DNA from 3 places in the Mesorhizobium sp. M0244 genome. Region 3 is predicted to be linked to each of the others. Evidence: predicted binding sites of a transcription regulator. Region 3 holds the regulator's gene; each other region holds the start of a gene.
The links. Region 3 encodes PhoB, which activates phosphate uptake and scavenging genes when phosphate is short. Its sites were predicted from a motif close to TGTCATNNANCTGTCAT; they were not measured.
Positions count from the first base shown of each region.

Region 1: the regulator PhoB is predicted to act here: its motif matches at 1,164-1,180, upstream of NKJ08_RS25970 (ceramide glucosyltransferase).
Region 2: the regulator PhoB is predicted to act here: its motif matches at 2,114-2,130, upstream of phnF (phosphonate metabolism transcriptional regulator PhnF).

Region 1 is NZ_JAMYSE010000055.1:12,837-16,109, forward strand. It holds gene NKJ08_RS25960 (Hsp33 family molecular chaperone) at 1-657, shown strand, start outside; gene apaG (Co2+/Mg2+ efflux facilitator ApaG/CorD) at 664-1,056, opposite strand; gene NKJ08_RS25970 (ceramide glucosyltransferase) at 1,285-2,439, shown strand; gene NKJ08_RS25975 (O-succinylhomoserine sulfhydrylase) at 2,475-3,273, opposite strand, start outside.
Region 2 is NZ_JAMYSE010000004.1:159,183-162,455, reverse strand. It holds gene NKJ08_RS05605 (ABC transporter permease) at 1-288, shown strand, start outside; gene NKJ08_RS05600 (zinc-binding alcohol dehydrogenase family protein) at 302-1,318, shown strand; gene phnF (phosphonate metabolism transcriptional regulator PhnF) at 1,337-2,080, opposite strand; gene phnG (phosphonate C-P lyase system protein PhnG) at 2,211-2,672, shown strand; gene phnH (phosphonate C-P lyase system protein PhnH) at 2,672-3,273, shown strand, end outside.
Region 3 is NZ_JAMYSE010000002.1:131,559-134,831, forward strand. It holds gene pstB (phosphate ABC transporter ATP-binding protein PstB) at 1-142, shown strand, start outside; gene phoU (phosphate signaling complex protein PhoU) at 175-882, shown strand; gene phoB (phosphate regulon transcriptional regulator PhoB) at 899-1,588, shown strand; gene NKJ08_RS02960 (ROK family protein) at 1,598-2,842, opposite strand; gene xylF (D-xylose ABC transporter substrate-binding protein) at 3,128-3,273, shown strand, end outside.

The DNA of each region.
Region 1 (3,273 bases), on a different contig from region 3:
GCTTTGACGGCCGCCGGCGAGACGTCACCGCAGACGCTGCTCGGCAGCGGCGTCCTGGCGCTGACCATCGACCAGGGCGCCCACACGCAACGTTACCAGGGCATCGTCCAGCTTGACGGCGTCACACTGGAGGAAGCCGCACGGACCTATTTCCGCCAGTCGGAGCAGATTCCGACCGACCTTCGGCTTTCGGTGGCCAAGCTTCTGACGCCCGGCGTCGGCGGTGCCCGCGAGCAATGGCGCGCCGGTGGCCTGTTGGCACAGTTCCTGCCGCAGTCGCCAGAGCGCATGCGCGTGCCTGACCTTCCCGGCGGCGATGGCGATCCGCGTGAGGAAATTCACGACCCGACCGACAATTCCTGGCAGGAACTGCTGGCGCTGCTTGGTACCATTGAACCGACCGAGCTGATCGATCCGACGATCGGTGCCGAGCGGCTGCTTTACCGGCTGTTCCACGAGCATGGCGTCCGCGTCTTCGGCGGCGCGCCGGTCGCCGACCAGTGCTCATGCTCGAGGGAGAAGATCCGCGGCATCCTCGAAGGTTTTTCCGCCGAGGAGATCAGGGACAGCACCGAGGATGGCAGCATTCACGTCGCCTGCGAATTCTGCTCGAAACAATATGACTTCGACCCGGCGGAGTTTGCAGCGGCCGGATGACGGCCGTCAATTGACGGTGCGCCGCGTGCCCGGCAAATCGAGCGAGAAGGCGGGGATGGCGACGTCGAACGTTTCGCCCCGCTTGTTGCGCATTGTGTAGTGCCCGACCATGATGCCGGACGGGGTCGAGAGCGGGCATCCAGACGTATACTGATAGCTGTCGCCGGGGTTGAGTCCGGGTTGCTCGCCGACGACCCCGGGGCCGCGCACTTCCTCGACCTTGCCGGTGCCGTCGGTAATGTGCCAGTAGCGCGACAGAAGCTGCACGAACTCGTCCGACTGATTGTCGATGGTCACCTGGTAGCCCCAGACATAGCGGTTTTGCGGCGGGTCGGAGTGATCCTCCAGATAGAACGGCCTGACCTGCACTTCGATGTTGCGGGTGACGGCACTGTACATAAACTGCTCCAAAGCCATGTAGACGGAATTTTCGACGCTCAGCGCAGTTTGGTCAACGATGCGCGTCGTCTCCTTGCCCGATCTCAAGCGCAGGTGCCGAAAAACAATGTCATTTGAGTGACACACGACAATGATGGTGTGCAGGCTTGTGCCGGGCGACTCAGCGTTCTGTCGAATTGTTGAAAACGGCCGTCATGCGGCCGACATTTCTGGAGTGACCAGATATCGATGGAACCGACGTTCGCAGCCGCCCTCCTTTCCATAGCCCTCCTTCTTTCAAATCTCGCCAGCATCCTGTTAGCTTCGCTGAAGCTGAAGCGACCAGCCAGGATCGCACCGCCCGCCGCCAACGCGCCGCCGGTATCGATCGTCGTCCCGGCGCGCGGCGTCGAGCCGTTTGCCGATGAGACGCTGGAGCGCGCCTTCTCACTCGACTGGCCGCGCTACGAACTCATCTTCTGCGTCGCCCATGCCGACGACCCGGTGGTCAAGCCGATCACCGCCGCAATGGCGCGTTTTCCAGCTATACGCGCCCGGCTGCTTGTCGGCGACGACCGCATCAGCGGCAATCCGAAACTCAACAATTGCGTGAAGGGTTGGGAAGCAGCGCATTATCGCTGGGTCATCCTTGCCGATTCCAACGTGCTTATGCCGAGCGATTATGTCCAGCAGCTGATGGCGGCATGGCGGCCCGATACCGGCCTTGTCTGCTCGACGCCGATCGGCTCGCGACCGGACGGGTTTTGGGGGGAGGTCGAATGCGCCTTTCTCAACCCGCTGCAGGCGCGCTGGCAATATGCCGGCGAGGCGCTCGGTCTCGGCTTTGCCCAGGGCAAGAGCATGTTGTGGAACAAGCCGATGCTCGACGCCAATGGCGGCATCCGCGCGCTGGCCGCCGAGATCGCCGAGGACGCCGCCGCGACCAAGCTGGTGAACCGGCTCGGATTGCGCGTCAACCTTGTCGCCTCGCCCTTCGAACAGCCGCTCGCCCGGCGCACGTTGGGCGAGATCTGGTCCCGGCAGGCCCGCTGGGCACGCCTGCGCCGCGTCACCTTTGCGCTGTTCTTCGCCCCCGAGATCCTGATCGGCGCGGCGCCGCCGCTGGTGCTTGCGCTGATCGCGGCGGCGGATGCCGGCGTCAGCCTACCGGCCACCGCCATTGCCGTGCTGGTCGCGGCCTACCTGCCGGAATGCGCCCTGGCCTCAGCCAAGGGATGGCACCTGTCGCTGCGCACCATCCCGGCGATGATGGCGCGGGACGTGATGCTTCCCGCCATTTGGGCGCGCGGCTGGCTGAGCAGCGCCGTCGACTGGCGCGGCAACGTGATGACCATCCAAACCAAGGCCGTCGCGGAACTGGAAGAGACCCCGTCCGGCGCCTGAGGGCACGTCCCGCTCACCTCTGTTCGGTCAGCCCCTTATCCGGCAGCTCTCAGCGCTTGTTCGATATCTTCGAGCAGATCGTCGGTATCTTCCAGGCCGACGGAAAGCCTGAGCGTGCCCGGTCCGATGCCGAGCTCGGCGCGGGCCTCATCGGTCAAGTTCTTGTGCGTGGTCGTCGCGGGATGGGTGATCAGGCTCTTGGCGTCGCCGAGATTGTTGGAAATCAGCACGATGTCGAGCGCGTTCTGGAAGGCAAAGGCCGCCGGCTTGCCGCCCTTCACATCGAGGCAGATCAGCGTCGAGCCGCCCGACATCTGCTTCTTGACCACGGCCGCTTGCGGGTGGTCGGCGCGGCCGGGATAGATGACGCGGGCGATTTCCGGGCGCTCGGCGAGAAAGTCCGCGATCCGGCCGGCACTTTCCGTCTGCTGTCGCACACGCAGCGGCAGCGTCTCCAGGCCTTTCAGCAGGGTCCAGGCATTGAAGGGCGAGAGGCTGGGCCCGGTGTGGCGGAAATAGTCATGCAGATTCTCGTCGATCCATTTCTTGTCCGACAAGATAACGCCGCCAAGGCAGCGCCCTTGGCCGTCAATATGCTTCGTGGCCGAATAGACGACGATGTGGGCGCCGAGCTGCAAGGGTTTTTGCTGCAAGGGCGTCGCGAAGACATTGTCGACGATCAGCCTGGCGCCGATCGAGTTGGCAAGCGCCGCGACGGCGGCGATGTCGACCACCTCCAGCGTCGGATTGGTCGGGCTTTCCAGGAAGAACAGTTTGGTGTTGGGCTTGACCGCTTTTTCCCAATTGGCGATGTCGGTGCCGTCGACCAGCGTT
Region 2 (3,273 bases), on a different contig from region 3:
TGCGCGGCCTTCGTCGGCGTGCTGCTCGCGTCGCGCATTGGCATCGGCAATCCGACGCAGGCCGAGGGCTGGGAATTGCAGGCGATCGCCTCCTCGGTGATCGGCGGCACCTCGCTGTTCGGCGCTGTCGGCTCCGTGCACGGGCCGCTGCTCGGCGCCTTCATCCTCGCCACCATCAACAACGGCGCCAATCTCTTGAACGTCAACGCCTTCTGGCAGCGCATCATCACCGGCGTGCTGATCATCGTCATCGTCTATTTCGACGGCCTGCGCCGACGCGGCAAATAAACTGGATTGAAGCATGAAAGCCGTCATCTGCCGCTCGCCCGGCGACCTTGTCCTTGAAGATCGGCCGGCGCCGGCCGCGCCGCCCTCCGGCTGGGCGCTGGTCGCGGTCAGCCATGTCGGCATCTGTGGCACCGACTATCACATCTTCGAAGGCAAGCATCCGTTCCTCGCCTATCCCCGCATCATGGGCCACGAAGTCTCGGGAACCGTGATCGAGGCTGGCGAAGGCGTCGACCTCGCAATCGGCGAGCCGGTGATCGTCAATCCCTACCTCGCTTGCGGCCAATGCATCGCCTGCCGGCAAGGCAAGCCGAATTGCTGCGTGAAGATCGAGGTGCTCGGCGTCCACCGCGACGGCGCCATGTGCGAGCAGATCCTGGTGCCGGCGCAAAATCTTTATCCGGCAAACGGCCTGTCGCTGGCCGATGCCGCCGCCGTCGAATTCCTGGCGATCGGCGCCCATGCAGTACGGCGCTCGCTGGCTCAATCCGGCGCACGCACCCTGGTCATAGGCGCGGGCCCGATCGGGCTCGGCACGGCGCTGTTTGCCCGCATCGCCGGGCTCGATGTGACACTGCTCGACATGAGTACGGAGAGGCTGGGTTTTGCCGAAAGCGAACTCGGCTTCGCGACGCACGACGGCTCGCAGGGAGCTGCCCCCGAACTGGTCCGACAGGCGACCGGCGGCGATGGTTTTGACGCGGTGTTCGACGCCACCGGCAGCACCCGATCGGTGCAGTCGGCCTTCGCCCATGTCGCGCATGGCGGAACATTGGTGCTGGTTAGCGTCGTCAAGGACGACATCAGCTTTTCCGACCCTGAATTCCATAAGCGGGAAATGATGCTGATCGGCAGCCGCAACGCCCTGCGTGCCGATTTCGACCATGTCGCCGCCTCGATCCGCAACGGCGCGGTGCCGCTGGCAAAGCTCGTCACGCACCGCACGACGCTTGGCGAGACGCCGCGCGACCTCGCCCGCTGGGCGCATGAGAAATCCGGGTTGATCAAGGCGGTCATCCAGGCCGGGTGATGCCGAAGCTGGCGCGCCTCAGAGAGCCGAAAGTTTCAGCTCGACGCGCTCCGCTGGGAACCGCGTTTCGGCAAACTGGATCGGCTTTCCGTCCGGCGTGACGTTGACGGCGACCGTGACCAGCACGATGGCCCCTGGCTGGAGGTCGAGGTCGGCAAGATCGGCGGCATCCGCATGGCGCGCCGACAGCACCGTCGACTGCCGGAGATAGTCGCTGACGCCGAAGCGCTGGAGCGATGCGGTGATGGATCCGGTCTCCGCCATGACGGCATCGATGCCGGCAAAGCGCTTGGCGTCGAACCAGCCGGTGGCCCGTGACACCGCCTGTCCGTCGGCTTCACCGCGCGTCTCCAGGCGAATGACGTCGGACCCTTTGGCAAGGCCCAACCCTTCGGCGACGCGCCGGCTGGCCGGCTCGACCGCCGACGCCAGCAAGACGCTCCTGCGCTCCGACGCCTGGCCCTGCAGGCCTTCGGAAAAGCGCGTGCGCGTGCCGATCGGATAGGACAGCCGCCTGCGCGACAGCACGAAAGTGCCACGCCCCTGCTCTGCCTTGAGCACACCCTCCTGCACCAACGCCGCGATGGCGCTGCGCACCGTGTGGCGGTTGACGCCATAGCGCTCGGCTAGCACGATCTCCGGCGGCAGTGCCGCGTTCTCGGGAAAATCCCCGATAGCGATCGAACGCAGGATCTGGTCGGCGATCTGGCGCCACAGTGCAACACCGCTGCGCCGCTCGATGCTGTTGGCATGCCCGATCATTCCCGCCCCCAACTTTGCGCCCACTTTGGCTCTTGTCACTCACCCGTCATGGACACGCGCTAGATAACGGGTATAATTTGTATAGTTGTCTATATCAATAGACAAATTAAGCGCACAAGGAGCACCGGCCATGCGGGGACAGGAAGCGCGAGAGCAGGCCGAGCGCAAAGCCGCCATGGCGACACTGGCACAAGCCCCCGGCGACGATATCGTCCGTCTCTGGAATGAGTCCGGCCTGCCTTCCCAGGCGGAGCTTTTGCGTGGTCCCGAAACCGGCCTGGTTACGGTGCGCGGTCGCATTGGCGGTGGCGGTGCGCCCTTCAATGTCGGCGAGGCGACGGTCACCCGCGCCACGGTGCGGCTTGCGTCCGGGCAGGTCGGCCACTGCTACGCACTCGGCCGCGACAAGCAAAAGGCAAGGCTGGCAGCGATTGCCGACGCGCTCTGGCAGGACCCCGCCCACCGTAACGCAGTCGAGACCAGGATCGTCGCCCCCTTGCAGGCCGCACTGACCAAGGCGCGTGAACAGCGCCGCGCCGAGACGGCGGCGACCAAGGTCGACTTCTTCACCATGGTACGCGGAGAAGACTGATGGACGCAGCCGTGCAATCGATCGAAGGCGGTTTCGCCGATCCGGTCTTCAACGCGCAGACGGTGTTCCGCGCCGTCATGGACGCGATGGCACGGCCGGGCAGCGTGCAGCCCCTGCCGGTCCTTGCCCACCCTCCGGCGCCGCTGTCGGCCACCGCCGGCGCCATAGCCCTGGCGCTGTGCGACAACGACACGCCGCTCTGGCTCGACCCGGCTTTGCAGGCCTCGCCCGCTATCAAATCCTGGCTCGGCTTCCATACCGGCGCGCCACTGGCCAACACGCCGGCCGACGCACATTTCGCGCTGATCGCCTCGCCGGCCGAGATGATGGCGCTCGACGGCTTTTCGCAAGGCACCCAGGACTATCCGGACCGTTCCACGACGCTGATCCTCGAGGTCAGCGATCTCGTCTCCGGCGCTCCGCTATTGCTCGAAGGCCCCGGCATCGAACGGACGGCGACGATCGCGCCGGCACGGATGCCGCGTCATTTCGTCGAGCAGTGGAAGCAGAATAACCAGCGCTTTCCGCGTGGCGTCGACATCATCCTCGCCACCCCTGGCGGAATTGCCTGCCTGCCGCGCACGACGCGCATCAAGATGAT
Region 3 (3,273 bases):
CATGCAGCAGGCGGCGCGCGTGTCGCGCCAGACTGCCTTCATGTATCTGGGTGAGCTGGTCGAGTTCGACCGGACCGAGAAGATCTTCACGTCGCCCCGCGAGAAGCGCACGCAGGACTACATCACCGGCCGCTTCGGCTGAGCGGTGCCGATCACGCAGACGAGGACAATATCATGGCCGAACATACAGTCGCGTCTTTCGACGAGGATCTCGAGCAGATCAGCAAGCTGATCCGCGACATGGCCGATCTCGCCGGTTCGATGGTCGGCGGGGCGACCAAGGCCCTGTTGAATTCCGACAATGCGCTGGCGCAGCGCGTTGTTTCGGACGACGCCATCATGGATGCGCGTCAACGCGAACTGGACGACCGCGCCATCACCCTGATCGCCAAGCGCCAGCCGATGGCCCACGATCTGCGCCATGTCGTCGGGGCGATCCGCATGGCCGGCGACCTCGAACGCATCGGCGACCTTGCCAAGAATATCGCCAAGCGTGTGAGTGCGGTCGGCCTCAGCGTCACGCCGCGCGACCTATCGCATTCCATCGATGCGATGGCGCAGCTGGTGCTCATCCAGGTGCAGGGCGTCATCGAGGAGTATGCTGCCGGCGATGCGGCCGCGCTGGCCAAGCTACGCGCCGCCGACGAGCGCATCGACGTCAAATACACGTCCGTGTTCCGCGAGCTGTTGACGTACATGATGGAAGACCCGCGCAACATCACCGCTTGCACGCATCTGCTGTTCTGCGCCAAGAATCTGGAGCGGATCGGCGACCATGTCACCAACATCGCCGAAAATGCGTATTATGTGCTGACCGGCGAGCAATTGCCTGTCAATCGTCCGAAGCAGGACGAAACGACAATGTCCGCACCGGTGACATGATGGGGGTGCCCAGCCGATGATCGCACCACGCATAATGGTGGTGGAGGACGAGGAGCCGTTGGGTGTGCTGCTCCGCTACAATCTCGAATCCGAAGGCTACCAGGTCGAGGTGGTGACACGCGGCGACGAAGCCGAGATCCGTTTGCAGGAGAATGTGCCCGATCTTCTGGTGCTCGACTGGATGATACCAGCGGTTTCCGGCATCGAGCTCTGCCGACGGTTGCGGGTGCGCCCCGAAACCGAGCGGCTGCCGATCATCATGCTGACCGCGCGCGGCGAGGAGAGCGACCGGGTGCGCGGTCTTTCGACCGGCGCCGACGACTATCTGGTCAAACCGTTTTCGACACCGGAATTCATGGCCAGGGTCAAGGCGCTGCTGCGCCGCGCCAAGCCGGAAGTGCTGTCCAGCGTGCTGAAGGTCGGCGACATCGTGCTCGATCGCGAATCGCACAGGGTCTATCGCAAGAAGAGCGAAATCCGGCTCGGGCCGACCGAATTCCGGCTGCTCGAATTCATGATGCGGCATCCCGGCCGCGTCTTCTCGCGCAGCCAGTTGCTCGATAATGTCTGGGGCGAGACGATCTACATCGACGAACGCACCGTCGACGTGCATGTCGGGCGGCTGCGCAAAGCCGTCAATAACGGCCGCATGCCGGATGTCATCCGCACCATCCGCGGTGCCGGCTATGCGATCAGGGAAGATTGACCTGCCTGGTCAGGCTACGTTCTTTCTGATGCCGGGCCTCATTTGCGCGCCCGGCGCGAAAATCTCCTGGTCGACGAAGCTTAACGCCCGCATCGCGCAGCCTTCGCGGATCAGCGGCAATTCGTTCGGCTCGGTGTCGAAGGAGATCGAGCTCGAATGCTGGCCACCGGCGGTCTGGGCGATGGCCTTGCGCAAGGCCGGCTCGATCAGATCGAAGGCGGCGGCACTGACGCCGACCATCGCGACCGGTGCTGGATCGATCAGCGCGAACAACGAGCCGAGACCGAAACCCAGCGCTTCGCCGGCCCTGCGGTAGGCCTCGCGTTCCGGCCCATCCTTCTCGCGGGCCCGGGCCGCCAACGCGCGCATGTCGGCGTCGCTGACGTCGGCGACCGGTTTGCTGTCTTCGCTCATCCCCGTAGCGTTGCGCCAGATGGCGTAATTGCCTGCATAGGCCTCGATGCAGCCGCGCCGCCCGCAACGGCAGAGCGCGCCGCCTGGACGATGGATCATGTGGCCAAACTCGCCGCCCGAGGAATGCGTGCCGGTGAACAGCTCGCCCTTCAGCACCAGCCCCATGCCGATGCCGTGCGAAAGCAGGATGGCGATGAAGTCGTCGCGATAGCGATCCGGATCGCGCCAGCGCAAAGCCACCGCCATCATATTGCAATCGTTCTCCACCGTGGCCGGGATGCCGAATTCGTCTTCCAGCATGTCGGCAAAGGCGATGTCCGTCTGCGGCGTGATCGGCGACCACAGCATGGCGCGTGCAGGGGAGTCGGTAATTCCCTGAATCGCCAGGGCGATGCGGGCGACACTGCGGACGTCAAGGTCTGGATCTTCCAGCCGGCGCCGGACGATGGCCATGCATTCGCGGATCAGCTCGTCGCGCGGCATGGTCAGCGTGTCCAGCCGGCGCTGTTCCTCGACGACCACCTGTCCCGCATAGTCGATGATGGCGGCCGACAGGAAATTCAGCGACAACACCACGGTCAGCACCGCCGCCGCTTCCGGGTTGAGGGCGAGGCCGACCTGCGGACGACCGCGTTTCAACGAAACGGGCTCGTTTGCCTTGCTCTCGGCGAGGATGCCTTCCCGTATCAGGTCGGAGGAGATCGCCGATATGGTCGAATGGCTGAGGCCGGTGGTTGCAGCGATCTCCGTACGCGACGGCTGGCTGGCCCGGCGCACCGCCGAGATCACCATCGCCCGGTTGCGCCGGCGCAAATCGTCATGGCGGATTCCGACCGACATCGTTTTGCTTTCCTCCCGGTTGCCGCGGCCGCTCATGAACCGGAAGCCGTCGGTAATGTCCGACAAATAGTGTCAGATACAGGCAAATAGTGTCAGATGCCGGCGGCGCTGTCATCGTTTATTCCGACACTCGAAAAAACTCGGAGAGTCATCAAAATCCATCAGAATCGATGTTGACAGCAGCCGGAGATCGGGTCAGTATTTTTTCGAGGCTCGAAAAAATTAACGCCTCTAGCTGGTCTTTGGGCCAATTGGTCACGCCGTACGCGGCGCAGGGAGGATATGATGAAGAAATTCACGACCGCCATTCTGGCGGGTGTCGCCATGACGCTGACGCTCGCGTCGGTGGCGCAGGCTAAGGACAAGGTCATCGGCGTTTCGTGGTCGAATTTCCAGGAGGAGCGCTGGAAGACCGACGAAGCCGCAATGAA